3 regions of the Streptomyces sp. NPDC025784 genome follow, and region 1 is predicted to be linked to each of the others. Evidence: riboswitches for the same ligand, from Rfam matches in the RefSeq annotation. Region 1 holds a riboswitch; each other region holds the start of a gene.

Evidence for each region. A riboswitch is a leader RNA that binds a small molecule or an ion and turns the genes downstream of it on or off. The one in region 1 is predicted to bind S-adenosylmethionine.
Region 2: another riboswitch for S-adenosylmethionine. It lies ahead of ACZ4IF_RS08325 (amino acid ABC transporter permease); the one in region 1 lies ahead of ACZ4IF_RS00910 (aminotransferase class V-fold PLP-dependent enzyme).
Region 3: another riboswitch for S-adenosylmethionine. It lies ahead of thrC (threonine synthase); the one in region 1 lies ahead of ACZ4IF_RS00910 (aminotransferase class V-fold PLP-dependent enzyme).

Annotation. Positions count from the first base shown of each region.
Region 1 covers NZ_JBVHMN010000001.1:205,747-215,179, forward strand. Annotated here, with positions in the region: gene ACZ4IF_RS00890 (NYN domain-containing protein) at 1-1,089, opposite strand, end outside; gene ACZ4IF_RS00895 (hypothetical protein) at 1,124-1,363, opposite strand; gene ACZ4IF_RS00900 (rhomboid family intramembrane serine protease) at 1,517-2,293, shown strand; gene ACZ4IF_RS00905 (Lrp/AsnC family transcriptional regulator) at 2,336-2,617, shown strand; gene ACZ4IF_RS00910 (aminotransferase class V-fold PLP-dependent enzyme) at 2,679-4,079, opposite strand; SAM riboswitch class IV at 4,252-4,368, opposite strand; gene trpD (anthranilate phosphoribosyltransferase) at 4,463-5,527, opposite strand; gene qcrB (cytochrome bc1 complex cytochrome b subunit) at 5,681-7,318, opposite strand; gene qcrA (cytochrome bc1 complex Rieske iron-sulfur subunit) at 7,315-8,382, opposite strand; gene qcrC (cytochrome bc1 complex diheme cytochrome c subunit) at 8,379-9,188, opposite strand; gene ctaE (aa3-type cytochrome oxidase subunit III) at 9,253-9,433, opposite strand, start outside.
Region 2 covers NZ_JBVHMN010000002.1:512,032-521,464, forward strand. Annotated here, with positions in the region: gene ACZ4IF_RS08305 (LLM class flavin-dependent oxidoreductase) at 1-951, opposite strand, end outside; gene ACZ4IF_RS08310 (putative leader peptide) at 1,115-1,282, opposite strand; gene ACZ4IF_RS08315 (ABC transporter substrate-binding protein) at 1,346-2,365, opposite strand; gene ACZ4IF_RS08320 (amino acid ABC transporter ATP-binding protein) at 2,487-3,275, opposite strand; gene ACZ4IF_RS08325 (amino acid ABC transporter permease) at 3,272-4,252, opposite strand; SAM riboswitch class IV at 4,587-4,695, opposite strand; SAM riboswitch class IV at 4,824-4,969, shown strand; gene ACZ4IF_RS08330 (putative leader peptide) at 5,006-5,071, shown strand; gene ACZ4IF_RS08335 (glutathione S-transferase C-terminal domain-containing protein) at 5,348-6,046, shown strand; gene ACZ4IF_RS08340 (ABC transporter ATP-binding protein) at 6,179-7,318, shown strand; gene ACZ4IF_RS08345 (ABC transporter permease) at 7,315-8,022, shown strand; gene ACZ4IF_RS08350 (ABC transporter permease) at 8,019-8,693, shown strand; gene ACZ4IF_RS08355 (GTP-binding protein) at 8,811-9,422, opposite strand; gene ACZ4IF_RS08360 (DUF742 domain-containing protein) at 9,373-9,433, opposite strand, start outside.
Region 3 covers NZ_JBVHMN010000007.1:150,867-160,299, forward strand. Annotated here, with positions in the region: gene ACZ4IF_RS18005 (alpha,alpha-trehalose-phosphate synthase (UDP-forming)) at 1-1,028, opposite strand, end outside; gene ACZ4IF_RS18010 (glucosyl-3-phosphoglycerate synthase) at 1,137-2,108, opposite strand; SAM riboswitch class I at 2,313-2,471, shown strand; gene thrC (threonine synthase) at 2,489-3,775, shown strand; gene ACZ4IF_RS18020 (MoaD/ThiS family protein) at 3,772-4,047, shown strand; gene ACZ4IF_RS18025 (cold-shock protein) at 4,544-4,750, shown strand; gene groL (chaperonin GroEL) at 5,086-6,708, shown strand; gene ACZ4IF_RS18035 (NADH:flavin oxidoreductase) at 6,975-8,096, shown strand; gene ACZ4IF_RS18040 (DUF397 domain-containing protein) at 8,208-8,411, opposite strand; gene ACZ4IF_RS18045 (helix-turn-helix domain-containing protein) at 8,395-9,237, opposite strand; gene ACZ4IF_RS18050 (hypothetical protein) at 9,366-9,433, opposite strand, start outside.

The DNA of each region.
Region 1 (9,433 bases):
GGTCTGCGCGGCGAGCTGCGAGAGCTGCCCGAGGAGCCGCAGCCGCTGCTTCTCCAGCGGCATCTGCGGGTAGCCCGTCTTGGTGACGTTGTAGCCGTCGACGACCAGGTGCGCCTGCGGCAGCGCGAGCAGCTGGTCGAGGATCGCGGGATCGTTCTCGGACAGCGCGCGAGCAGCGATGTCTTTTGGCGTCATTCGTCCCGGTTCGACCGCGTCGACGGTCTCCGCCGGCCGCACCGACACGGGCGGCAGGGCGAGTTCACGCCGCAGCCCCTGGGCGGCGTCCAGCACCGTGTCGAGGAGCAGGCGCACCCGCATGTCCTCGACGCTGCGGCCCTCACGCGCCGCCCGCCGTGTCGCCTCCAGATTGGCCTCGACCTCGCCGAGGCGCGCCTTGAGCCGCCGGGCCTCGCTGTCGGAGGCGGACACCTGGGCCTGCGCCTCCGCCCGTACGCCGTCCATCTCGCCCTGGAGCTTGCGCAGGGCCGCCTCGCCGCGCTTGACGTCACTGAGGGCCCCGCGCAGCTTGCGGTGAAGCGATTCCGCTTCCTTCTTCGCCGACTCCACTTCCGCGCGCAGCCGTTCCGTCTCGGCCCTGGTCTGGCCGCGGGCCTCGGCGAGCTCCGCCCGCAGCCGCTCCAGCTCGGCCCGGGTCTCCTCGTCGGCGCGCTCGGCGTCCGCGCGCAGGGCTTCCTCGCCGGCGGCCGTCACCAGCTTCACCCAGCCCGCGGGGCGCAGCACATAGGCCGCGGCCGCCACGTCCAGCGGATCCGCGGCCGGGGGCGGCGCGCCCGAGTCGAGGGCACCGGCGATCTCCGGCTGCGCCTCTCTCAACTTCTCGGCGATGCGCTGTCTGAACAGCGTGTCCGTCTCCAGGGCCGCCGCCATGGCGTTCCCCGCGAACTTGGCCCGCCGATTGGGGGCGAACCGCGCATACTGCCGCAACTGGGCGGGCAGTTCACCGACGGTCAGCCCGCCGAAGCCGTCGGAGACGATCTGCACGACGCGGCGGCGCACGCCGTCGGGCAGCGGACGGTCGAGCACCTCAGCGGCGCCGTCGTCCGGCTCCCCGCCTGTGGTCTCCACCATCCGTCACCCCAATGTCTGTGCGGGGCCCGCTCCCTCAGGAGCCGGCGCCCGGCCTGTCCACCAGTTCCACCTGGTCCACCGCGTTGCACCAGCGGCACCGGACCGACTCGATGGTCTCACTGACCACCTCGCGCTCCTCGACCTTCGGCTCACCGGCCAGGTCGAGGTGCACATACTCGACGACCTTCGACGAGCGGGTCACGTCGAAACGCGTGAGGTTGCCGCACAGAGTGCAGCGCCAGCGCGTCTTGGTGTCCGGCAGGGGAACCGTCATGAGGCAGTCCGCTTCCTTCTAGTGTCCGTCCAGCGCCAGTCTCCTGGTGCATGTGGCTCGTAACCCTACGGCCTGGCGGCTCCCCGACGCTCCGCCGTCCACCGCGGCGAGGCGGTCTGTGTTCATCCGTCCCGTTACGCCATGCTCTGCACCATGATCAGCAAATGGAGTACGACGGTCGGCAGAGCGGTACGGGGTCAGTCGGCGCCGGTGACGTACGGGCTGATCGCCCTGTGCTGTCTGATCTTCGTGATCGGTCCGGCGTCCGGCCTCAACCCGGTCTACGGCACCGGGGACACGCTGGCCACCGCGCAGCGTGCCTACTTCCGGCGCTGGGGCGTGGTCCCCGGCGATCTGTTCGACGGAGCCGCGCGCGAGGCACTGACCCCCGCCACGGCCCTTTTCATCCACGGCAGTTGGCTCCATCTCCTGGGCAACATGCTCTTCTTCTTCGTCTTCGGGCTGATGGCCGAGGAACGCATGGGGCATCTGCAGTTCGCCCTCTTCTACGTGGGCTGCGGTTACCTCGCGCTCCTCGGCTACGCCGCGGCCAACGCGGAGTCGCAGCAGTCCCTGGTCGGCGCCTCCGGGGCGATCTCCGCGGTGCTCGGCGCGTTCCTGTACCTGTTCCCCACGGCCCGGGTGACCAGTCTCCTGCCGTTCCTCTTCTTCCTGCCGCTGCGTTTTCCGGCCTGGGTGGTGCTGCCCTTCTGGGTGATCCTCCAGTGGCTGGCGGCGGGCCAGGACGACGGCGGCCCCGGGGTCGCCTATCTGGCCCATCTGGTGGGCTTCACACTCGGCTTCGGCTACGCGTGGCTGCGGTTCGGCCGGACGGCCGCCGGGTCCGCCGAGGGGACACCGCCCCCGGCGACGGCCCGGCCGCACGGCGGACCCCCGGCGCGGCGACCGGGCAGATTGGACCGCGAGTAGGGTGAGAGCCTCAGCAGCGGCCCCCGAGGGAGAGAACCAGCCGTGATCACCGCGATCGTCCTCATCAAGACCAGCGTGGACCGGATCCCCGAGATCGCCGAGTCGATCGCCGCGCTGGATTCCGTCAGCGAGGTCTTCTCCGTCACGGGTACGTACGACCTGATCGCGATGGTCCGGGTGCAGGCCCACGACGACCTGGCGGACGTCATCCCCGGCAAGATCAGCAAGATTCCGGGCGTCGAGGCCACGGACACGCACGTAGCGTTCCGCACCTACTCCCAGCACGACCTGGAGGCGGCGTTCGCGATCGGGCTCGACTCCTGATCGTGTGACCGCAGCACGAAGGGCCGCCCGGTCGCCGGGCGGCCCTTGACGAGAACCCCGCTCAGACCGCGGGCACGCAGCGGCCGTCCTCCGTGCGGTACCGCCACTTCGCGCCGTCCCGCACGAGTTCCTTCACCGCGGTGACGAAGCGCTCGACGTGCTCGTCGGGGGTACCCGCGCCGAAGCTGACGCGGATCGCGTTGAGGGACTTCTCGCCGGGCGCGGCCTCCGGGGCCCCGCACTCCCCCTGGGTCTGCGGGTCGCTGCCGAGCAGGGTCCTGACCAGCGGATGGGCGCAGAAGAGGCCGTCGCGGACACCGATGCCGTACTCGGCGGAGAGCGCCGCGGCGAAGTGCGAGCTGTTCCAGCCCTCGACGACGAAGGAGATCACACCGACGCGCGCGGCGTCGTCGCCGAAGAGCGACAGCACCCGCACCTCGGGCACGTCGGCGAGACCGGCGCGGACCGTGTCGATCAGGTGCCGCTCGCGGGCGACCAGCGTGTCGAAGCCGGCCTCGGTCAGTGCCCTGCACGCGGACGCGATCGCGTAGGCGCCGATGACGTTCGGCGAACCGGCCTCGTGCCGCGCGGCGGTGTCGTGCCACTCCACGTCCACACCGCCGTCCTCGCGCCGTGACACCTTGCGGCTCGCGCCGCCGCCCGCCAGGTACGGGTCGGCCTCCCGCAGCCAGTCGGCGCGGCCCGCGAGGACGCCGGCGCCGAAGGGTGCGTACAGCTTGTGCCCGGAGAAGGCGACCCAGTCGACGTCGAGGTCCCGCACCGACACCGGGTGGTGCGGGGCCAGCTGCGCGGCGTCCAGCACGATGCGCGCGCCGTGGGCGTGCGCGACGGCGGACAGTTCGCGCACCGGCCAGAGTTCGCCGGTGACGTTCGAGGCGCCGGTGACGCAGACCAGGGCCGGGCCATAGGGGCCTCCCCTGCTCGAGCGCAGCCGAGAGCTTGGGGAAGGCTCCCGGTCGGCGAGGGCCCGCTCCAGCGTCGCGACCGCCTGCTCGGGGGTGCGCGGGGCGTTCAGGTACGTCACCTGCGCGTCCCGCCAGGGCAGCAGCGAGGCGTGGTGCTCGGTCTCGAAGACGAAGACCTGGCAGTCGGCCGGAAGGGTGGCGGCCAGCAGGTTGAGCGAGTCGGTGGTGGAGCGCGTGAAGACGAGCTGGTCGTCGGAGCGGCAGTCGAGGAATTCGGCGACGGTCCGGCGGGCGTTCTCGAACAGGTCGGTGGACAGCTGCGAGAGGTAGCCGGCCCCGCGGTGCACGCTTCCGTAGTACGGGGCGTACGCGGCGACGTCGTCCCACACCCGCTGGAGGGCCGGGGCGCTGGCGGCGTAGTCGAGCGCGGCGTAGGTGACCTCGCCGCCCGTCACGAGCGGGACGGTGACATCTCGCCCGAGAACGGCCAGAGGGGCACAAACGGACTGGTCGGCGGCAACGGTGGTGACAGACATGGCGAGCTCCTGTGAGAGGCAGGCGGAATCACCGCGCGGCCGGTGCACGGAGGTACGGCTCGACGCGGGAAAAAGGTGAAAGGGGTACGCGGAGGCGGGGCTCGACGCCCTATCGCATTCGCTTGCTCACAGAAGGCTCCCTCGAACGACCAGGACCCCTGGTGACACGAGGGGTCCGCGCTTGCCGTAGACCTCGCTGCCTACGGCCTGGTCTTCACCCGGGGCACCCCGCCACGGACGGAGGGTTGCCGGACAGCCGGCCGGGGCCTGATGGCTGTCGCTCATGACCTGGTACAGCATCTTGCCAGAAGATCTTCGACGTGCAAGGCGCAGTCCAGGATCCGGACTGCGCCCTGTGTCACGTCGGGTACGGACGGCGGCGGTCAGGCGTTGCTGACCCGCACCCACCGGTCGAGGGCCTGCTTCGCGGCCCCCGAGTCGATCGACTCGGCCGCCAGCGCCATGGCGGCACGGATCTGCTCCGTCAGCGGCGCGTCGCCCGGCGAGAGCGCCACCAGCGCCGCCGCCGAGTTCAGCAGGACCGCGTCCCGCACGGGACCGTGCTCGCCGTTCAGCAGCCGTCGTGCGACGTCCGCGTTGTACGAGGCGTCGGCGCCACGCAGGGCCTCCACCGGGACGAGCTCGATCCCGACGTCGCGCGGGTCGAAGCGCTCCTCGGTCACCTTGCCGTCGCGCACGACCCAGACGCGCGACGTCGACGTCGTGGTCAGCTCGTCGAGCCCGTCGTCACCGCGGAAGACCAGCGAGGAGTTGCCCCGCTCGGCGAAGACACCGGCCACGATGGGCGCCATGCGCGGGTCCGCCACACCGACGGCCTGGGCCTTCACCCGTGCCGGGTTGGTCAGCGGGCCGAGGATGTTGAACGTCGTCCGGATCCCCAGCTGGCCGCGCGCGGCGGCCACGTGACGCAGCGCCGGATGGAACTTCACGGCGAAGCACAGGGTGATCCCGGCCTCCTCGGCCACCTCGGCGACCCGCTTCGGTGTCAGTTCCAGATTGACGCCGAGCTTCTCCAGGACGTCCGAGGCGCCCGAGGCCGACGACGCGGCCCGGTTGCCGTGCTTGACGACCTTGGCGCCGGTCCCGGCGACCACGATCGCGGACATCGTGGAGATGTTCACCGTCTTCGCGCCGTCGCCGCCCGTCCCGACGATGTCCACCGCCGGGCCCGGCACCTCGATCACGTTGGCGTGCTCGTACATCGTCCGGACGAGTCCGGAGATCTCCTCGACCGTCTCGCCCTTGGCGCGCAGCGCCACCGCGAAGCCGGCGATCTGCGCGTCCGTCGCCTCGCCGCGCATGATGCGGTCCATCGCCCACGCCGTGTCGTCGGCGCTCTGGTCACGGCCGTCGAGCAGGCCGTTCAGTACCTCGGGCCAGGAACGGCCCGCCGCGATGTCGCCTCCAGCGGGGGTCACAGCACTCATATGCCGCTCCTGGGTTCGTAGACACGTACAAAAGGCGGGTACGCACGCACGTACCGGCAGGCTCCACCCTATCCAGCCCGGAGGACGGCAAAGAGCCCCGTCCATGCAATGGACGGGGCTCCAGCCGTGGCGATCAGCAGGATCGGCAGGTGATCAGTGGTGGCCGTGGCCGCTCGTGATCTCCTTGTACTCCTCGACCGTGGGCTTGGGGATCTGGTTGTCCTCCCCGTAGTAGCCCTTGCTCAGCTTGGCGCGCAGCCGCTCCGGGCCGCTGACCTTGCGCTCGACACCGTTCTCGTCGACCGTCGGGCCGATCTCGGCCGGCTTGTACTGCTCGTGCGCGGTGAGCGTGTGCAGCGCGTCCTGGCTGAGCGGCTCGTGGACCTCGATGAACTCACCGTGCGGCAGGCGCTTGATGATGCCCGACTCGCGGCCGTGCAGCACCTTGTCCCGGTCGCGGCGCTGGAGGCCGAGGCAGATCCGCTTGGTGGCGAGGAAGACCAGCACCGGCACGACGAAGAACGCGATCCGGACGAACCAGGTGATCGAGTTGATCGACAGGTGGAAGTGCGTGGCCCAGAGGTCGTTGCCACCACCGACGAGCAGGACGAAGTACCAGCTGATCCAGGCGGCACCGAACGCGGTCCGGGTCGGGACGTTGCGCGGGCGGTCCAGGATGTGGTGCTCGCGCTTGTCGCCGGTGACCCAGGACTCGATGAACGGGTAGACCGCGATCGCGACCAGGACCAGCGGGAAGATGATCAGCGGGATGAACACGCCCAGGACGAGCGTGTGACCCCAGAAGTTGATCTCCCAGCCGGGCATGACACGGATCAGACCCTCGGAGAAGCCCATGTACCAGTCGGGCTGGGCGCCCGTGGACACCTGGTCCGGACGGTACGGGCCCAGGGACCAGATCGGGTTGATCGAGGCGATCGCCGCGATGGCCGCGATGACACCGAAGACCAGGAAGAAGAAGCCTCCGGCCTTGGCCATGTAGACCGGCAGCAGCGGCATGCCGACGACGTTGTTGTTCGTCTTGCCGGGGCCCGCGAACTGCGTGTGCTTGTGGTAGAAGACCAGGATCAGGTGGCCGACGACCAGGCCGAGCATGATGCCCGGCAGCAGCAGCACGTGCACCGAGTAGAAGCGGGCCACGAAGTCGCCGCCCGGGAACTCGCCGCCGAAGAGGAAGAACGACAGGTACGTGCCGACGATCGGCACGGACAGGATCGCGCCCTCCATGAAGCGGACACCGGTGCCGGAGAGCAGGTCGTCCGGGAGCGAGTAGCCGGTGAAGCCGGTGAACATGCCCAGGACGAACAGCAGGAATCCGAAGACCCAGTTGACCTCACGGGGCTTGCGGAACGCACCCGTGAAGAACACGCGCATCATGTGCACGAACATGCCGGCGAGGAAGATCAGCGCCGCCCAGTGGTGGATCTGCCGGATCAGCAGACCACCGCGCACATCGAAGGAGATGTGCATGGTCGAGTTGAACGCCTCGGACATCAGCTGGCCCTGCAGCGGGACGTAGCTGCCGTGGTACTCCACCTCGTTCATCGACGGGTGGAAGAACAGCGTCAGGTACACACCCGTGAGGATGATGATGATGAAGCTGTAGAGGCAGACCTCACCCAACATGAACGACCAGTGGTCGGGGAAGATCTTGCGCATGTTGGCCTTGGCCAGGGAGTAGATCCCCAGGCGGCCGTCGGCCCAGTCGGCTACCCGCTCACCCGCGGGCGCCTTCTCGCGCGAGCGCGAGTCGGAGGTCGTGGTAGTGCTCATCCGCGCTCCCAGAATGCAGGACCGACGGGCTCTTCGAAGTCGCCGAGCGCCTCGAGGTAGCCCTCGTCGTTCACGCCGATGCGCAGCTGCGGCAGGGCGTGACCGGCCGGGCCGAAGATGACTCGGGCACCGTCGGAGAGGTCGAAGGTGGACTGGTGGCACGGGCAGAGGACGTGGTGCGTCTGCTGCTCGTACAGGGAGATCGGGCAACCCACGTGGGTGCAGATCTTCGAGTAGGCCACGATGCCCTCGTGGGACCACTCGAGTTCCTGCTTGTCCTTGATGTTCTCCGGCTGGAGCCGGACGATCATCAGGGCCGCCTTGGCGATCTCCTTCTGGAAGTCCTCGTCGTGCTCCTCCAGGCCCTCGGGCTTGGCGAAGGTGAGCGAACCGACGGCGACGTCCGAGGGACGCAGCGGCTCGTTCGTGTTCATGTTGACGAGCAGCTTGCCCTTGGACCACAGCGTGTGGCGGAGCTTGGTGCCGGGCAGCGGACCGAGGTCCCGCAGCAGCACCACGCCGGAGAGCGGGAACAGGGCCAGCGCGCCGAACATCGTGTTGCGGATCAGCTTGCGACGGCCGAGCGCGGACTCCTTGGCACCCTGCTTGAAGTCGGCCAGGACCTTGGCCTTGACCTCGGGCTCCGCCGCGATCGGGTGACGCTCGTCGATGATCTCGACGTCGGACATCAGGGTGCGGGCCCAGTGGACCGCACCCGCGCCGATCGAGAACAGCGCCACTCCGAGGGTCAGACCGAGCGCGAAGTTCATCGCGCTGATGTGCCCGATCGGGAAGACGTAGATCGACTTGTCGCTCGGGATCGTCACGTACGACGCGATGAACCCGGCGGTCGCCAGCATCGACAGCGTGAACAGCATGGCGACCGTACGCTCGGACCGCTTGGCGGCCCGCTCGTCGATGTCCTGGATGCGGTGCTCGTGGGGCGGCAGGCCGGGGTCCGCGAACGGGTTCGTCTCGTCCGCGACGGCTACCGTGCCGGGAGCGTGCTCGTCGGCGTCCTGCGCAGCGGGCAGGTTCTCTTCTGGAATGTCTTGGCTACTCATGACTTCTTGGCCTTTGCGGTCCGAGCGGCGACCCAGACGGCGACGGCGATCAGCGCGCCGAGACCGAACACCCAGCCGAACAGGCCCTCACTGACCGGCCCGAGGCCACCCAGTTCGAGGCCGCCGGGGCTCTCGGTGTCGTCACCGTTGACCGCGTCGAGGTACGCGATGATGTCCTGCTTGTTCTTCGTCGACAGCGTCGTGTCGGGGAAGGACGGCATGTTCTGCGGGCCGGTCTGCATGGCCTCGTAGATGTGCTTCGGGTCGACACCTTCCAGGCTGGGCGCGTACTTGCCGTGGGTCAGCGCGCCGCCCTTGCCGGTGAAGTTGTGGCACTGGGCGCAGTTGGTGCGGAAGAGCTCGCCACCCGCGGCGATGTCCGCCCCCTCGGGGCTGACCTGGTTCTTGGTCGGGATCGCGGGACCGGCGCCGAGCGAAGCGATGTACGCCGCCAGCTGGTCGATCTCGGCCTGCGAGTAGATGACCTTCTTCTTCGGGATCTGCGCGCCCGGCTGCTGGGCCGGCATACGGCCGGTGCCGACCTGGAAGTCGACCGCCGCGGCGCCGACGCCCACGAGGCTCGGCCCGTCGGTGGTGCCCTGACCGCCGGTGCCGTGGCAGCTTGCGCAGCCCACGGCGTAGAGCTTCTTGCCCTCGTCGATGGCGAGGGACTGGGCGGTTTCATCGGCCTGCGCCTTGCCCGCGGGTGCGAACGCGGCGTACAGCCCCCCGGTGGCCGCCAGCGCGAGGAGTAGGACGACGACCGCCGCCAGCGGATGGCGTCGTCGTGCGGAGAGCTTTTTCACGGATTACCCCGGTGTCAGGATCTTCTGCGTCGATGCTTCTGGATGTGTCGGGCGGTGGGCCCGGCTACTTGATCATGTAGATCGTGGCGAAGAGGCCGATCCAGACGACATCGACGAAGTGCCAGTAGTAGGACACGACGATGGCGGCGGTCGCCTGCTCATGGGTGAACCTCCGGGCCGCGTAGGTGCGGCCGAGGACCAGCAGGAAGGCGATCAGGCCGCCCGTCACGTGCAGTCCGTGGAAG
Region 2 (9,433 bases), on a different contig from region 1:
GCTCGTGTACGGCTGTCCCGCGAGCGAGTCGAGGCGCTCACGGCGGGCCACCGCGGTGGACTCGTCGTCGTCCAGGAACACCACCAGGTCGCCGAAGAGATGCAGCGGCTGAGCGGCGCGCCCGGCGGCGTCCTGTTCCGCCCGGACCGCGGCGACGACGGCGCGCGCCTGTCCGGCGTCGTGCGGGGTGACGTAGCCGAGATCGGCGGAGCGGCCCAGCAGCCGGAACGGCGCGCCCGTCCCGGTCTCGTGGGCCAGCGCGCTGACCAGGGGCTGACCCTGCGGCGGGCGGGGCGTGACAGACGGGCCCTTGACGCTGAAGTGCCTGCCCTCGAAGTCGATGTAGTGGAGTCTGGCGCGGTCGATGAAGCGGCCGGTGGCGGCGTCGCGGATCTCCGCGTCGTCCTCCCAGCTGTCCCACAGCCGGCGCACCACCTCGACGTGATCGGCGGCCTCGTCGAAGAGTTCGGTGCTCAGTTCTCCGACGGCCGGGCTCTCCAGGTCTTCGAAGCGGAACGCGGGGAAGGCACGGCGGCCGAAGTGTGCGGCCTCGTTCCTGCGCGCGGACACCTGCACCCGCAGGCCGGCGCGGCCGGTGCTCACATAGTCGAGCGTCGCGATCGCCTTGGAGATGTGGAACGGCTCCGTGTGTGTGGCCACCACGGTCGGCACCAGTCCTATGCGGCTGGTCAGGGGTGCGACGCGCGCCGCGATGAGCACGGCGTCGAGACGGCCGCGGACCTGGTCCGTGCGCGCGTCGGGTTCGGTGAAGCGCGAGGACTGAAGCCCGAGGGCGTCCTCGATGGTCACAAAGTCGAGCAGGCCGCGCTCGGCCTCGGTGACCAGGTCGGTCCAGTACGAGGCGGTGAGCAGGTCCCGCGGGCGGGCCACCGGTTCGCGCCAGGCGGCGGGGTGCCAGCCCGCGCCGTCGAGCGCGACGGCGAGGTGCAGCACCCGGGTGCCTTCGGAGGAGTCGGCGACGGCTGCGGAGGGAGCAGGGGAGACGGAGGAAGCGGGCAACGAAGACGCTGAGGACACGGAGGGGTGCCTTCCTGATCGACCGTACGAGATCACCGGGCCCGCGACGGCGCGGGCCCGGCGGCTGGGTGACAGGTCAGGGACGACAGAGCGCGGCGGCCACGCGCTGAAGGTCGATGTGGGGCCGCGAGTGGAGGCGCACGCGGCGGCGCGGGGCGATCACGGGCGTACGGAGACGGGACGTCCCTGGCATCTCCGTCGCCTCCGTCCTGCCGGTCCGGCGGGCCCGGGGCCGCGCCGGCATCGTGTCGTCGTGGTGCTCAACACCGGGATCGCGCCGTCTGTTCCGGAACACGTGCGCCCCTGCTCAGGAGTTGTCGAGGGGCAGTCCGGGCGGGTTGACCTCGGAGGTGGTGACGGCTTCTTCCGAGAGGTTCCAGGCGGACAGCCACTTCGCGTACTGACCGTTCTCGATCAGGTGGTTGACGGCGTCGGCGATCGGTTCGGCCAGACCGCTGTCCTTCTTCGTCGTCGCGGCGATCAGGCCCTGCAGCGATGCCCCGGCGCCGGAGAAGGTGCCGGCGCTGCGCGTCGGCGTGGGCGATTTGGCGGTCTGGGTCACGTGGTAGGCGACACCGGGGTTGGCCGCGAAGTAGGCGTCGATCTTCCCGCCGTCGAGCGCCAGATAGGTGCTGTTCTTGCTCGCGAAGTGCTTGACGGTGAGCCGCTTGCCCTCCTGCTCGAGCCTGGTCTGCCACTCCAGGAGGATCTTCTCCTGGTTGGTGCCGTTGTCGACGGCCACGGTCTTGCCGGCCAGGCTGCGGTAGTCGCCGCCGAAGTTCCACTTGCTCGACTTGAGCACCTCGAAGCCGACGTCGTCCTTGCGGTAGGAGGCGAAGTCGTACTTCTTCTTGCGCTCCTCGGTGTCGGTGATGTTGGCGAACGCGACGTCGACCTTGCCGCTGTCGATGCCGACGAACATGTTCTCCCAGGTGGAGTTCTTCAGTTCCGGCTCCAGCCCGAGCACCGCGGCGACCAGCCGGCCGAAGTCGGGTTCCGCGCCGGTGAGGGTCTTCTGGTCCGAGCCGACGTAGGCGAGCGGCGGGAAGCCGTCGGGCAGGGCTCCGACGCCGATCGTCAGCCTGCCGCTGCGGCGGACGGACGCGGGCAGCTCCTTGCTGATCGACTTCACCTCGGTGACCTTCAACTCCGCCGTTTGCGCGGCGCCGTTGGACAGCCGGCCCACGGTCACCGTGCCCGCGGCGTCGGTCGTGGTCGCGGCGTCGCTGTCGCCTCCGCAGGCGCTCAGGGAGGCGGCCAGGGAGACGAGCGCGGTGGCCGCGGTGACCCCGCGTAGGAGGCTGCGTCGGGAGAAGTGCGTAGGCATGGCTGTCCTTGTCGCTGGGTGAGGGTGGGCGTGATGTGACCGTGGGGGGCCTGACGCCGGGTGGTGCGTGGGAGCGGTGGGGCACGCCGGGAGGTGTCAGGGAGGGGTGCGGGGGTGCGGGTCAGAGCACCTTGCTGAGGAAGTCCCGGGTCCGCTCGTGGCGCGGGGCGTGCAGCACCTGGCCGGGCGGCCCCTGTTCGACGATGCGGCCGCCGTCGACGAAGACGACCCGGTCGGCGACCTCGCGGGCGAAGCCGATCTCGTGCGTGACGATCACGAGGGTGGTGCCGCTCGTCGCCAGGTCCTTGATGACGGCCAGGACCTCGCCGACGAGTTCGGGGTCGAGTGCCGAGGTCGGTTCGTCGAACAGGATGATTCCCGGGCGCAGCGCGAGGGCGCGGGCGATCGCCACGCGCTGCTGCTGGCCGCCGGACAACTGGCGCGGGTAGGCGCCCGCCTTGTCGCCGAGGCCCACCCGGCCGAGGAGTTCGCGTGCGAGTTCCTGGGCCGCGGGCCGGGTCAGCTTCCCGGTGGCGACGGGTGCGGCGGCCACGTTGTCGAGGACGGTCAGATGGGGGAACAGGTTGAAGTTCTGGAAGACGAAGCCGATCCGGCTGCGCTGGGCCAGGATCGCCCGTTCGCCGAGTTCCTTGAGCCGTCGGCCGTGCCGGCGTACGCCGATCGGTTCGCCGTTGACGCTGACGTGGCCGACCTCGGGCTTCTCCAGGTGGTTGATCACCCGCAGCAGCGTCGACTTGCCGGAGCCGGACGGGCCGAGGATCACGGTGACCTCGCCCGGACGAACCGTCAGGTCGATACCGTCGAGGACCCTTTGGGTGCCGTACCACTTGTGCACGTCGTGCACCTCCAGGCCGGCGGGGCTCGCTTCGAGGGTCGATGCGGTGGTCATACGGCGGCCTCCTTGCGCAGCCGGGCCCGCAGGTCACCGAGGCCGGCGCGCGCCTTCTGCAGGGGGGTCGGCGGCAGGGTGCGCGTGGCGCCCCGGGCGAAGTACCGCTCGACGTAGAACTGGACGACGGACACGGCGCTCGTGAGGATCAGGTACCAGACCGTGGCGACCAGCAGCAGCGGCACGATGTCGCCGGGGTAGGTGCTGCCCATCGTCTGCACCGAGCCGAACAGGTCGAGCAGCGAGACGTAGAAGACCAGGGACGTGCCCTTGATCAGGCCGATCAGCTGGTTGACGTAGTTCGGGGTGATGGATCGCAGCGCCTGCGGGAGCACGATGCGGGTGAACTGGTAGCTCTTCGGCAGGCCGAGCGCGGCGGACGCCTCGTGCTGCCCCTGGTCGACGGAGAGGATTCCGCCGCGGACGACCTCGGAGGCGTATGCGGCCTCGTTGAGGCTGAGGCCGACGACGGCGACCGCCATGTCGGTGGCGAGCCGCGACTCGTCGAAGCTGACGAAGGCAGGGCCGAACGGGACGCCGAGGCTCAACGTGCGGTACAGGGCACTGAAGTTGTAGAGGAAGATCAGCACGACGATCAGCGGCACGGAGCGGAACAGCCACGTGTACAGCCAGCTCACCGCGCGCAGCACCGGGCTGCCGGAGAGTCTGGCCAGGGCGAGCAGGACCCCGCCGAGCAGCCCCAGCACAGCGCTGAGCGCGGCCACTTCGAGGGTGATGACGAGGCCGTCGAGGATCGTGGGGCGCAGGAACCAGTAGCGGAAGCGGTCCCACTGGTAGAAGGGGTTGGTGGCCAGGCCGTGGACGATCTGGGCGAGAACGACCAGGACGACGGCCGTGCCGATCCAGCGGCCCGGCCTGCGCAGCGGCAGGACCCGCTGGGCCGTGAGCGGTTTCGGCGGGTGGTGGGCGGGCGGTGCCTCGGCGAGAGACACGGCTGCGCCGGAGGGTTCACTCATGAGTGCTCCAGCAAAGAGGGACACCCCGGGGCGGGCGTGCGGACGCGGCGTCGGCGCGGCGCCGTGGGACGGCCGCGGACGACGGACAGCGGGAGGACGCCGGTACCGGGGGCCGGACGGGCAGAGGGCACACCGCTCGGCGGTGCGCGTCAGGGATTCAGAACGCCGTCAGCCTCGACAGCGGGCACAGCCCGGGGCGCTACACAGTGCGCTGTTGACACGGAGCAGGTCGACGCAGCGGTCGGCGCACAGCAGGACGCAGCCGCGGGGCCGCCGTGCGGCCTTCCTCGAAGCTGTGTGCATCGCCGTCTCCATCGCTGTTCCCGCCCGTGGGCGCTCGCGCTTACCGAAGGTCTTCCGGTCCGGTCCTCACCTGGGGCACCCCACCGCGACAGGAGGGTTGCCGGACAGCGAGCCAGGGCTTGTCGCTGACACTCATGACCGATCTGCGGCGTAAGTTAGGCACTTCCGGAAACCGATGTCAACGCCGGGCGGCCAGGATGACCACCTGGTGAGACCGGGTCCACGCCTTCTTGACGGCTTCGGGGAGCCCGCCGACACTGACGGGGACGGTCACGATTGTCAGCGCCTCGTCACTCGGTTCTTCCGTGCGACGCGGTGATCGGCCCCGGCCCGCTGACAGGCAACCCTTCCACCGCGACGGGGTGCCCCGGGTGACGACCGGGTCCCGCCGACGCGGTGGGGCAAGCGTGGTCGCGCAGGAGCGCGGACCCTGGAGCGGGACCGGTGGGAATGCCCAGGAACGACCTGACGAGACGCCTGCACATCGATCTGCTGCGGGTCTCCAGCGCCTACTAGACCGGCCGCCTCGAACCGGTACGCAAGCGCAGTCACTCCGTTCCTCCACGGCCGCTGCCCATGGGCGGGGCCGGGACCTCGTCGTTCCCAGGGAGAGTCATGCCCAAGACATCGTCGCGCGCTTCGGATTCAGGGACCTCCAGCACATGCGGCGGCGGCACGGCCGACGCACGCACCTCCATCCCCGGTGCCCCGGCGGCCTGTTGCCCGCTCCCCGGCGATCCGGGCCCGGCCGTGTCCCTGCCCGGCCTCCGTCCCCGGGGCGGGGCACCGTCCGTGCCGGCCCGTGCGCCGCGCATCCGCAGCCGCATCGGAGTGGGGGCCGCCGGGGGCTTCTACCCGGCGCCCCACCGCTACGAGTTGTACCTGTCGCAGGGCTGCCCGCGCTCGCTGCGGCTGTCCGTGACCCTGCGGCTGCTGGGCCTGCAGGACTCGGTGGCGACCACGGTCCTGGCGGATCGAGCCGCGACACCCGAGGCGTTCACCGCGCTGCGCCGCGCCTACGAGGCCACCTGGCACCACTACGAGGGTCCGCTGACCGCCCCCACGCTGGGCGACCGCTGGAGCGGACGTGTCGTCAGCAATCACACCCCGGACATCCTGCGCGATCTCGCGGGCCTCCCGGGCGGGGGCGACGCCGCCCACGTCACCACGCTGCGCCCGGCCGCGCTGGCCGCGGACATCGACGCGCTGTCCCGGCTCCTCGACCGTGACGTCACGCCGGTCGCGTCGGCGGACGTCCTGTCCACGGCGCTGGAGCCGCTGGACCGCCAACTGGCCGCGCATCCTTATGTACTGGGCCGTCGTCTGACCGCCGCGGACGTGGATCTGTGGGCGGCGCTCACCCAGACCGGCGCGGCCGGCGTCCTGGCCCGGCACCCGCGACTCGACGCCTATGCGCGCCGTCTCGGCGAGCATCCCGCCTTCCGGGGTGCCCGGTGCCAGCTCACCCCGCGATCCCGGCGCGACGGGTGACCAGACCCGTCCCGTCCAGCGAATCCTTCACCTGCGGCAATCGCGATCGAACATCAACTGACTAGACTACGCACCCTCGTGCACGCGATCGCGCCACGTACGAGCAAAGCCGTTCCCGAAGGGTTCCGACTCTTGATAGCCATCGAAGATGTCAGCAAGCGGTACGCCGACGGCACGGTGGCCGTCGACCGCCTCTCCCTCCAGATACCGGACCACTCCATCACCGTTCTCGTCGGACCCTCGGGCTGCGGCAAGACCACCACGTTGCGCATGATCAACCGCATGGTCGAACCCAGCAGCGGAACGATCCGGGTCAACGGCGAGGACATCCGCAGCCGGCCCGTCAACGCGCTGCGCCGGTCCATGGGTTACGTCATCCAGAACGCCGGGCTCTTCCAGCACCGCACGATCCTGGACAACATCGCCACGGTGCCGCGGCTCCTCGGCTGGTCCAAGGAGCGCGCCCGCGCCCGCGCGGCCGAACTCATGGAGCGGGTCGGCCTCGACCCGGGCATGGCCCGCCGCTATCCCTATCAGCTCTCCGGCGGCCAGCAGCAGCGCGTCGGCGTCGCCCGCGCGCTGGCCTCCGACCCGCCGGTCCTGCTCATGGACGAGCCGTTCTCCGCGGTCGACCCGGTCGTCCGGCGCGGTCTCCAGGAGGAGTTGCTCCGCATCCAGGAGGAACTCGGCAAGGCCATCGTGTTCGTCACCCACGACATGGACGAGGCGATCACCGTCGGGGACCGCGTCGCCGTGATGCGCACCGGGGGCAGGCTCGCCCAGTTCGCCTCGCCCGACGAGCTGCTCTCGTCGCCCGCCGACGCGTTCGTGGAGGAGTTCCTCGGCGCGGACCGGGGCATCCGCGGCCTGTCCTTCCTGTCCACCCGCGAGCTCACCCTCGACCGCACGGCGGTCTTCCCGGTGGGCTCCGACTGGCAGGAGATCGCCGGGCGCGCGGACGCGCCCTCGCACGCACTGGTGACCGATGCCGGCGGCAGGCCGCTGGGCTGGGCCGACCCCACGGCGTGGGACGGCGAGGTCGAGGCGCTGGAACCGCACGGGCAGACCTTCGAGGTGGGCCGCGACTCGCTGCGGGTCGCGCTGGACCGGGCGGTGCTGTCGCCCACGGGCCGAGCGGTCGCGGTGGACGGCGCGGGACAGGTGCTCGGGGTCGCCGGGCAGGAGACCATCGCCGCCGCGATCCGTGCGGCGCGCCGGCAGCGGGCCACGGACTCCGAGCCGGGCCCGTCCCAGGTCGAGGCCGCGCGATGAACGGCTTCTTCGACATACCGAGCGACCTCCAGCACAGCTATCTCGGCCTGATCTCCTGGCACATGCAGGAGGCCCTGATCCCGGTGCTGGTCGGTCTGCTGCTGGCACTGCCGATCGGCCTGCTGTGCGTCCGCTTCAACTGGGTCTACGCGCCGGTGCTGTGGGTCACCACCGTGCTCTACGCGATCCCGTCGCTGGCCTTCTTCGTGGTGCTCATCGACTACACCGGACTGAGCCGGCTCACGGTGATGATCCCGCTGTCCCTGTACAGCCTGGTGATCCTCGTCCCGTCGGTCGTCGACGGCGTCCGGTCGGTCCCCGAGGAGACGAACGCGGCCGCGGCGGCGATGGGCATCGGCCTCGTACGCCGCTACTTCCAGGTCCAACTGCCCATCGCCGTACCGGCGATCACGGCGGGACTGCGCGTGGCGACCGCCTCCAGCATCAGCCTGGTCAGCGTCGGCGCGCTGATCGGCAACCAGGGGGCGCTCGGCAATCTGCTCACCACCGCGATGTTCTACCACCGGCCGGTCCTGGCGGTGAACTCGGTGGTCACCACCGCGGTCCTCGCCGTCGTGGCCGATTCCCTGCTGGTGCTGCTGCGAAGGGTGCTGACGCCCTGGCAGCCGCCGTCCGCGCGCAGGGCGGGCCGCGGCAGGGCCACGACCGCGGGCACCGCCCGCACCCCGGAGAGCGTGTCGTGAACGTACTCGAATTCATCCGCTCGTTCTTCAGCGACGGCTCCCACTGGCACGGCTACGACGGCATCCCGCAGCGCGTCTGGGAACACGTCCAGTACTCGGCGTCGGCCCTCGCCATCGCCACGGGCATCGGTCTGCCGATCGGCCTGGTCACCGGGCACACCGGCCGCGGCGGCAACGCGCTGGCCTTCGTGTCGTCCGCGGCCCGCGCGCTGCCGACCTTCGGCCTGCTGGTGCTGATGTTCGTCTGGCTCGGCATCGGCGTCACGCCGGTGATGATCCCGCTCGTGGTGCTGGCGATCCCGCCGGTGCTCATCACCACCTACGAGGCGGTCCGCAACGTGGATCCCTCCCCCGTCGACGCCGCCCGTGGCATGGGCATGCCGGAGGGGAAGATCCTGCTCCAGGTGGAGGTCCCGGCGGCGCTGCCGCTGATCCTCAGCGGTCTGCGCTCGGCGGCGATCCAGATCGTGTCGACGGCGACGATCGCGGCCTACGTGAGCCTCGGCGGGGTGGGCCGCTACATCGTGGACGGCCTGTACCAGCGCGACTACGAGAAGGTGGTCGGCGGCGCCACCCTCACGGCCGTCCTCGCCCTGCTCGTGCTGGTGCTGTTCTGGGCGGTGGCCCGGGTGGCGGTCTCCCCCGGCGTGCGCAGGCGTCGTACGGCCTGAGGCGACGCTCGGCCACTCGAAGGCGTCGGCAGGGGCGGACGGAGCGCGCACCCGTGGGGGCGGGCTGCGGCCCCACCCCCGGGTATCGGAGGGGACGGGTCGCGGCCCGTCCCCTCGTCACTGTTCCGCGGTGGCCAGCGCGTGTTCGAGGACGACGAGCAGCGCGTCGCGCACCGAGCCACGTTCCCGGGCGTCGAACACGGTGAGGGGCACGTGGTCGGCGACGTCGAGGGCCCACCGCACGTCGTCGAGATCGTGCTCGACCTTGCCGTCGAAGGCGTTGACGGCCACCGCGAAGGGGATCTCGCGGTGCTCGAAGTAGTCGACGGCCGCGTAGCAGTCGTCGAGCCGGCGGGTGTCCACGATGACGAGCCCGCCGAGCGCGCCCTCCACGAGGTCGTCCCACATGAACCCGAACCGCTCCTGGCCGGGCGTCCCGAAGAGGTAGAGCTTCAGGGTGGGGTCCAGGGTGACGCAGCCGAAGTCCATGGCGACGGTCGTCGTCATCTTCTCCGGGGTGTGGGTGAGGTCGTCGACCCCCGCCGCGACCGAGGTGATGGACGCCTCGGTGGTCAGCGGCTCTATCTCGGATATGGCGCCGACCGTGGTGGTCTTGCCGACACCGAAGCCGCCCGCGATCACCATCTTCACGGGCAGGGGCGGCTGGGGACGCTCGCCGTCAGCCCTCACGGATCGCGCCCCTGGAGTCGGGGACAGCTCGGAGACCATCGATAACCCTT
Region 3 (9,433 bases), on a different contig from region 1:
AGGTCCTGGCGCGAGGGGTACGCGAAGGCGACGTGCACGACGCGCTCGTGCCACTCGGGGTGGTCGTCGAGCAGCTGCCGGTACGCCAGCAGTCCGCGCACGATGTTCTTCGACAGTTCGGTCCGGTCGACCCGCACGATGGTCCTGCGGCCCTCGCCGATCTGCTCGCGCAGCGCGGCCATCCGCTCGTCGACGTCCGGTTCGTGCGCGCGCCGGCGCAGGAAGTCCGCGTCCGCGCCGAGTCCGTGCACACCGATCTCGGTGGACCGCAGCGGAGGGCGGCCGGTCGGGGTGTGATCGACGGCCCTGCGCGGGTCGCCGCTCGGCCAGCTGGGGAAGATCCGCTCGCCGTCGGTCTGTCCGGCGCAGATCATGAAGGCGTGGGCCCAGCGCCAGGTGAGGAAGCCGAGCCGGTCGGCGCCGAGCATGCCCCACACCAGCTGGGCGCGGACGTCGTCCGGCAGCATCCGGAAGTACTCCGGCGGGGCCCAGGGCGTGTGCGAGAAGTGGCCGATCCTGAGGTCCGGGCGCAGCTCGCGCAGCATGCCGGGCACCAGACACAGGTGGTAGTCCTGCACGATCACCACGGCGCCCTCGGCCGCGGCGTCGGCCAGGGCCTCGGCGAACGCGCGGTTGTACGTCTCGTAGGCGGCCCACCGGCGTCGGAACTCCGCGTCGAAGACCGGCTCCAGGGGCGTCTGGTAGAGCATGTGGTGCACGAACCAGAGGACCGAGTTCGCGATGCCGTTGTAGGCGCCGGCGTGCACCTCGGCGTCGATGTCGAGCATGCGCACGCCCTCCTCGGCGACCCCGCGGCGCACCGCCTCGCGGTCGCCGTCGCCGAGCGCCGAGCACACCCACAGGGCGCCCGCGTCCGGACCGATCGCGGAGAGGCCGGAGACCAGCCCGCCGCCTCCCCGCCTGGCGTGCAGCGAACCGTCCTCGCGCACCTCGTACGAGACCGGGCCGCGGTTGGACGCGACGAGAATGCGGTGGGCAGCGCCCTGCGCAGAAGCCGTGGAAGCCATACGCCTCAACCTAGCCCGGCCCGGAAACGCTCAAACGTACGGACGACGGTACGAACAGGCCGTATACGACCGGCGGAGTCGGTCACTCCGTGTTTTCGCAGACCGGGGCTATGCCACTTTGCGTGACTGGTATTCGGCGATGTCCGCCATCGGTGGCCGCTCCTCCGTGTCGACGGAGTAGGTGCGCGGCTCGAAGCCGTCCTCGCCCCGCTCGAACTGGGTGAGGGCCGGGCGGACCAGGTGCCCGCGGGCCAGCCGGAGCTGTGCGGTGCGGTAGATGGCGGCGGCCATCCGGCCGAGCGCCTGGCCGTCCTGGTGGCGGTGCTTGCGGACGCCGACGTCGACCTGGGCGAGGGCGTCCAGACCCACCAGGTGCAGCGCGTCGACGAGCATGCCCAGTTCGACGCCGTACCCGACGGGGAACGGCAGCTGTTCGAGCAGGGAGCGGCGGGCCGCGTACTCGCCGCCCAGCGGCTGGACGAAGCCCGCGAGCTGCGGCCAGTGCATGTTGAGCAGGGGACGGGCCATGAGTTCGGTGACACGGCCGCCCTGGCCGGCCGCCGTCGCGCCGGACGCGGAACCGTCGGACACGGTCAGCGGCCGGTCGTACATCGCCTTGACGAGGTCCACACCCGGTTCGGTGAGCAGCGGGCCGACGATCCCGGTGACGAAGTCCGAGGAGAACTCCTTCAGATCGGCGTCGATGAAGCAGATGATGTCCCCGCTCGTCACGAGCAGCGACCGCCACAGCACCTCGCCCTTGCCGGGCACGGCCGGGATGCGCGGCAGGATGTCGTCGCGGTGCACGACCCGCGCGCCCGCGGCGGCGGCGACCTCGGAGGTGCGGTCCGTGGAGCCGGAGTCGACGACGACGATCTCGTCGACGAGGGGGACCTGTTCCATCAGGTCGTGGCGGATGATCGCGACGATGTCGCCGACCGTCTCCTCCTCGTCGAGGGCGGGCAGGACCACGCTGACCGTCGAACCGGTGGCGCGTTTCGCGGCCATGAGCTTGTGGAGCGGGCGATCGGACACGGACCAGGAGCGTGTGCCCAGCCAGCGCTCAACTTCTTCCAGCACAGTCTGCGGCTCCTCACTGTTTGATCACATGCTCTCATCGGCATGCCCGCCGTGGCAGCGGCTGATCGGCTAGGGCCGTCTCGCGGTTCGGACGACAGGTTCAACTGTCCTGGCCGTCGGTTACAGTCTTGAACAACGCGGGTGACCATCGCATGTCCTGGATCGTCGGCGCGTAAGCAGTTCAATAGTCAAACAATCAAATACCGCTCATCCAGAGGGGCAGAGGGATACGGCCCGATGAAGCCCCGGCAACCCTCCAGCCGGTCTCGTACCGATCGACGTCTCGATCGCACCGCGAGGCTCCCGGCTTGGGAAGGTGCCAAATCCGTCTCACGGCGAGATGCGTCGTGAGGAAGATGAGGAGAAAGGGCCTCGCCTCCATGGCTGCGCAGACAGTTGCAACCACCACGAACTCCGTCGACCTCGGTCCCGCCGCCGCCCTCTCGTGCCGGGAGTGCGGCCACCGCGTGCCCCTCGGCCCGGTCTTCGCCTGCGAGGAGTGTTTCGGCCCGCTGGAGATCGCGTACGACTACTCGGCCTACGACACCGAGGAACTCCGCAAGCGCATCGAAGCGGGCCCCGCGAACATCTGGCGCTACGCCCCCCTGCTGCCCGTCCCCGCGGACGTCGCCGAGAAGCCGAACATCAACCCCGGCTGGACCAAGCTCGTCAAGGCCGACAACCTCGCCCGCGAACTGGGCGTGACCGGCGGCCTCTACGTGAAGGACGACTCCGGCAACCCGACGCACTCCTTCAAGGACCGCGTCGTCGCGCAGGCCCTGGAGGCCGCCCGCGCCTTCGGCTTCACCACGCTGTCCTGCTCCTCCACCGGCAACCTCGCCGGCGCCGTCGGCGCCGCCGCGGCCCGTGCCGGCTTCCGCTCCTGCGTGTTCATCCCGCACGACCTGGAGCAGGGCAAGGTCGTCATGGCCGCGGTCTACGGCGGCGAACTCGTCGGCATCCAGGGCAACTACGACGACGTGAACCGCTTCTGCTCCGAGCTGATCGGCGACCCGGCCGGCGAGGGCTGGGGCTTCGTCAACGTCAACCTGCGCCCGTACTACGCGGAGGGCTCCAAGACCCTCGCGTTCGAGATCTGCGAGCAGCTCGGCTGGAAGCTCCCGGACCAGCTGGTCGTCCCGATCGCCTCCGGCTCCCAGCTCACGAAGATCGACAAGGGTCTCCAGGAGCTGATCAAGCTCGGCCTCGTCGAGGACAAGCCGTACAAGATCTTCGGCGCCCAGGCCGAGGGCTGCTCGCCGGTCTCCGTCGCCTACAAGGCCGGGCAGGACGTCGTCCGCCCGCAGAAGCCGGACACCATCGCCAAGTCGCTGGCCATCGGCAACCCGGCCGACGGCCCGTACGTGCTCGACATCGCGCGGCGCACCGGCGGTGCCGTGGAGGACGTGAACGACGAGCAGATCGTCGACGCGATCAAGCTGCTGGCGCGCACCGAGGGCATCTTCGCGGAGACGGCCGGTGGTGTGACCGTCGGCGTCACCCGCAAGCTGATCGAGAACGGTCTGCTCGACCCGGCCCTGACCACGGTCGTGCTGAACACCGGCGACGGCCTCAAGACCCTGGACGCGGTGGCCTCGGACACCGGCCTGACCGCGACCATCCGCCCGAACCTGGACTCCTTCCGAGAGGCTGGCCTCGCATCATGAGCGTCAACGTCCGCATCCCCACCATCCTGCGTACCTACACCGGCGGCCTGGCCGAGGTGAGCGCCGAGGGCGCGACCCTCGCCGAGGTCATCGCCGACCTGGAGAACAACCACACGGGCATCTCCGCGCGGGTCCTGGACGACCAGGGCAAGCTGCGCCGCTTCGTCAACGTCTATGTCAACGACGACGACGTGCGGTTCGAGCAGGGTCTCGAGACGGCGACGCCGGACGGTGCGGGCGTCTCGATCATCCCGGCCGTCGCCGGAGGCTGACGCCCGGGCGGTGACGTGCCGGCGGCCGGGCGCGAGTCCCGCGGACTGCCGTCACCGAGAGTGAGATCGTTACCGAGGGTAATGCCCATCACCGAGAGTTCATCGAATTGCCCCCTCCGTGAGAGAAACGGAGGGGGCAATTCTGCATGGTTGAGCACGGTACAGTTGGGGAACCCGCTTGGCATTTCATGCCGGACGCATATGAGTACCTGTGCGGCACCCGACAAGAAGTAGCCAAAGTGCCCCGCCTTTTTGAGCCGTTTATGGCATTTACGGGGCCCGACTTGCCCTGAATCTTCGCACATTCTCCGCATATTCCCGATCGGCCGTGCCCAGAATTCTCGTCCGATTGACCTGTTGCAGACGGCAGTTGGGCAGATACATTCAGCCGCGGTCGACGCGTTCCGGCGCACACCCCCAACCGTTGGGGGGTGAGGTCTGACCCGGATCCGCGAAGTGTGGATCTGTGCAAGGGCCAGTAATAGGGGAGTTAGGCATGGCTCAGGGCACCGTCAAGTGGTTCAACGCGGAGAAGGGGTACGGCTTCATCGCGGTCGACGGTGGTGCGGATGTATTCGTCCACTACAGCGCGATTCAGATGGACGGTTACCGCACCCTTGAAGAGGGCCAGCGGGTCGAGTTCGAGATCTCGCAGGGTCAGAAGGGGCCGCAGGCGGACATGGTCCGTTTGGCTGCCGGCTGAAGCACGCGCCGACTGATTGTTCGACGTGACGAAGGGCTCGTATCCCCATGGGGTACGGGCCCTTCGGTCTGTCCGCGGTCCGGGGGCCGTCCCGTGGTCCGCTCCCGTGCGCCCCCGTGTTCACCTGGGGATCCGCTGGAGCCGCTTGCACTCGACAGGGGCGAGTGCTAATCATTGGCGTTAGCACTCTGAAGGTGAGAGTGACAACGAAGGACCGGGTCGGTGAGGCCCGCAGGCCGGGTGGGGCAAGGAACCACGAGGCAGGCAGGCCGTCCGTCGCGGGCGCCAGCGCGGTCCTGTGAGCTTTCCACCCCAGTCCGGGAGGACCACTTCACATGGCCAAGATCATCGCGTTCGACGAGGAGGCACGGCGCGGCCTTGAGCGCGGTATGAACCAGCTCGCCGACGCCGTCAAGGTGACCCTCGGCCCCAAGGGCCGCAACGTCGTCCTTGAGAAGAAGTGGGGCGCCCCCACGATCACCAACGATGGTGTGTCCATCGCCAAGGAGATCGAGCTGGAGGACCCGTACGAGAAGATCGGCGCCGAGCTGGTCAAGGAAGTCGCGAAGAAGACCGACGACGTCGCCGGTGACGGTACGACGACCGCGACCGTCCTCGCCCAGGCCCTGGTCCGCGAGGGCCTGCGCAACGTCGCCGCCGGCGCCAACCCGATGGCCCTCAAGCGCGGCATCGAGAAGGCCGTCGAGGCCGTCTCCGGCGCGCTGCTGGAGCAGGCGAAGGATGTCGAGACCAAGGAGCAGATCGCTTCCACGGCCTCCATCTCCGCCGCCGACACCCAGATCGGCGAGCTCATCGCCGAGGCGATGGACAAGGTCGGCAAGGAAGGCGTCATCACCGTCGAGGAGTCCCAGACCTTCGGTCTGGAGCTGGAGCTCACCGAGGGTATGCGCTTCGACAAGGGCTACATCTCGGCGTACTTCGCCACCGACATGGAGCGTATGGAGGCCGTCCTCGACGACCCGTACATCCTGATCGCCAACTCGAAGATCAGCAACGTCAAGGACCTGCTCCCGCTCCTCGAGAAGGTCATGCAGGGCGGCAAGCCGCTGCTGATCATCGCCGAGGACGTCGAGGGCGAGGCCCTGTCGACCCTGGTCGTCAACAAGATCCGTGGCACCTTCAAGTCCGTCGCCGTCAAGGCTCCGGGCTTCGGTGACCGCCGCAAGGCCATGCTCGGCGACATCGCCATCCTCACGGGCGGCGAGGTCATCTCCGAGGAGGTCGGCCTCAAGCTGGAGAACGCGGGTCTGGACCTGCTGGGCCGTGCCCGCAAGGTCGTCATCACCAAGGACGAGACCACGATCGTCGACGGCGCCGGCTCTGCCGACCAGGTCGCCGGCCGGGTCAACCAGATCCGTGCCGAGATCGAGAACTCCGACTCGGACTACGACCGCGAGAAGCTCCAGGAGCGTCTGGCGAAGCTGGCCGGCGGCGTGGCCGTCATCAAGGCCGGTGCCGCCACCGAGGTCGAGCTCAAGGAGCGTAAGCACCGCATCGAGGACGCCGTTCGCAACGCGAAGGCGGCCGTCGAGGAGGGCATCGTCGCCGGTGGTGGCGTGGCCCTGCTCCAGGCCTCCCAGGTGTTCGAGAAGCTGGAGCTCGACGGTGACGAGGCGACCGGCGCCAACGCCGTGAAGCTCGCGCTGGAGGCCCCGCTCAAGCAGATCGCCGTCAACGGCGGCCTCGAGGGCGGCGTCGTCGTCGAGAAGGTGCGCAACCTGGCCGTCGGCCACGGTCTGAACGCCGCGACCGGCGAGTACGTCGACATGATCGCCGAGGGCATCATCGACCCGGCGAAGGTGACCCGCTCTGCCCTGCAGAACGCCGCCTCCATCGCCGCGCTGTTCCTCACTACCGAGGCCGTCATCGCCGACAAGCCGGAGAAGGCCGCCGCGGCCGCTCCGGGCGGCATGCCGGGCGGTGACATGGACTTCTGATCGACCCCGGTCGATCACCGTCCTTCGTTCCGAGGGCGGCACCCTTTCCAGGGTGCCGCCCTCGGGCGTTTTCGGGTACGCGGTCCGGCTGTGTCCCCGGCGGGGCGTGGTCGGGATCACAGGTGCCGTGCGGGTGCGGCGGAATGCGGGGCCGGGGTCCGGGGGTTTACCGGGAGGGGTGGTTAATGCATGTGCACATACCACCCGGAATGTCCCGCTCGGCGTCAGAGTGACGCCTCTCCGACCCCACCCGAGGAGACCGCTCCGTGAGCGACACCGCCGCCTCCCGCGCCGCAGAGATCCTGTCCCGGCCCGTTTCCCTGAACGGGCTGACCGTCCCCAACCGGATCGTGATGGCCCCGATGACCCGCATGTTCTCCCCCGGGGGAATCCCGGGCGAGGACGTCATCGGCTACTACGCCCGCCGCGCCGCCGCGGGCGTCGGCCTCATCGTCACCGAGGGCACCTACGTGGGCCACGACTCGGCCGGGCAGAGCGACCGGGTGCCGCGCTTCCACGGCGCGGAGCAGCTGGCGGGCTGGACCAAGGTCGCCGACGCCGTGCACGCGGCGGGCGGCACGATCGTGCCCCAGCTGTGGCACATCGGCATGGTGCGCAACGCGGGCGAGCCGCCGTTCGCCGACGCCCCCGCGGTCGGCCCCTCCGGCCTCACCTCGGCCGGGGCGGACGTCACCGGCAAGGCCATGACCCAGCAGGACCTCGACGACGTCGTCGAGGCGTTCGCCGAGTCCGCCGCCGCCGCGGAGCGCATCGGCTTCGACGGCGTCGAACTGCACGGCGCCCACGGCTACCTCATCGACCAGTTCCTGTGGGAGGGCACCAACCGCCGCACGGACGCCTACGGCGGCGACCCGGTGGCGCGCGCGAAGTTCGCGGCCGAGATCGTGGCCGCCGTCCGCGCGGCGGTCTCGCCGGACTTCCCCGTCATCTTCCGCTACTCGCAGTGGAAGCAGCAGGCGTACGACGCGCGGCTCGCCGAGACGCCGGAGGAGCTGGACGCGATCCTCACGCCGCTCGCCGCGGCCGGTGTGGACGCCTTCCACGCCTCCACCCGCCGTTACTGGCTCCCGGAGTTCGACGGCTCGGACCTGAACCTGGCCGGCTGGACGAAGAAGCTGACCGGCAAGCCCACCATCACCGTCGGCTCGGTGGGCCTGGACGGCGACTTCATCAAGGCGTTCCAGGGCGAGGGCGCCCCGGTGGCCGGCCTCGACAACCTGCTGGACCGCCTGGAGCGCGACGAGTTCGACCTCGTCGCCGTCGGCCGTGCGCTGCTCCAGGACCCGGAGTGGGCGGCGAAGGTCCTCGACGGACGGTTCGAGGAGCTGGCGCCGTACGACGCGTCGGCGCTGCGCTCGCTGAGCTGACCCTGCGCCGCCCGGGCGGCACCCGTCGCGTGAGCCGCGGGTGCCGCCCCGACGTGTGCGCGTGAACGCCCTGACCTGAAGCGGGGTCTGCCGGCCGGCAGACCCCGGTGGTCAGCGCTTCAGGTTCTCGACGAAGGCCGTCCACGCCTCGGTCCGGAAGGTGAGTGCCGGACCGAGAGGGTTCTTGGAATCCCGGACCGGCACGAGTGCGGGGTGACCGTCGCCCACCTCCAGGCAGTCGCCGCCGCTTGCTCCGCTGTAGCTCGACTTGCGCCAAGTAGGCACGCTCAGAGCGTTATCAAGGCTGTTCCACATGAGCGTAATCCTCTGCCACCGAGTCGACCAGGGCCAGGGATTCCTGCGCCGAGAGCGCACTTGCCCCGAGAAGGTGGAAGGTCAGGTCGTGGTGGGCCACTGACGCCGGGTCGTCCTCCAACCGCCCTGTGCCCAGCCCTTGGAGGTAGGCGAGCGGGGGTGCGTCTTCGAAGGTCATCAGCTTGAGGGGGCCCTCCATCGCCATGTGGGCTCCCGCCGTGAACGGCAGCACCTGCACGATGATTCGGTGCCTGCGCGCGAGCCCTGTGATGTGGCGCAGCGCCTCGGCCATGACCGGTGCGCTGCCCACCTTCCGGCGCAGTACGGCCTCGTCCAGAACCGCCCACAGCAAGGGCGTTGTCGGATCGTCGAGAAGACGAGCCCGTTCCAGGCGGGTGGCGACCAAGTCGTCGATGGTGTCCTCTGTGGCGGTCGGGCGACCTCCGCGGAACATGGCTCGCGCGTACCCGTCTGTCTGCAACAACCCGGGGATCAATAGGGGCGCGTACTCTCTGATCGCCGTGGCGATCGCCTCCGCCTCCGCCGCCTCCGCGAAGTGGTCGGGGTACTTGGACTTGGCGAGAGCCTTGCAGTTGCGGGCGAAGAAGCCGTTCGTGCTCAGGATCTCGTCTATCTGGACGGCGTATTCGAGGTGGAGGCGGCGGGTCCCGGCCTCCAGCTGGCCGATGAACGAGCCGCTGACGAAGAGCGGTTCGCCCAGCTCGGCCTGGCTGAGGCCGGCGTTCTCGCGGGCGTGCCGCAGCTCCGCGCCGATCATGGCCCGGGGCGACGCGGACGGGTCGAGGTCCTTGGGGCGTCCTGGCATGGCAACTCCCTGTCGCGCAGGAGGGGTTGTTGAGGTGCCGTCTCCGGCCAGGTTAGAGAGCGGTCGGCCACGCTGTGTGCCGAACGTCGATACTCGGAGTGAAGGAAAGCGGTGCCGCCGGGCGAGGGCTACAGATTCCCCATCGGCTCGATGTCGACCCGGACGGGCGTGCCCCAGATGCGCAGGACCTCGTAGT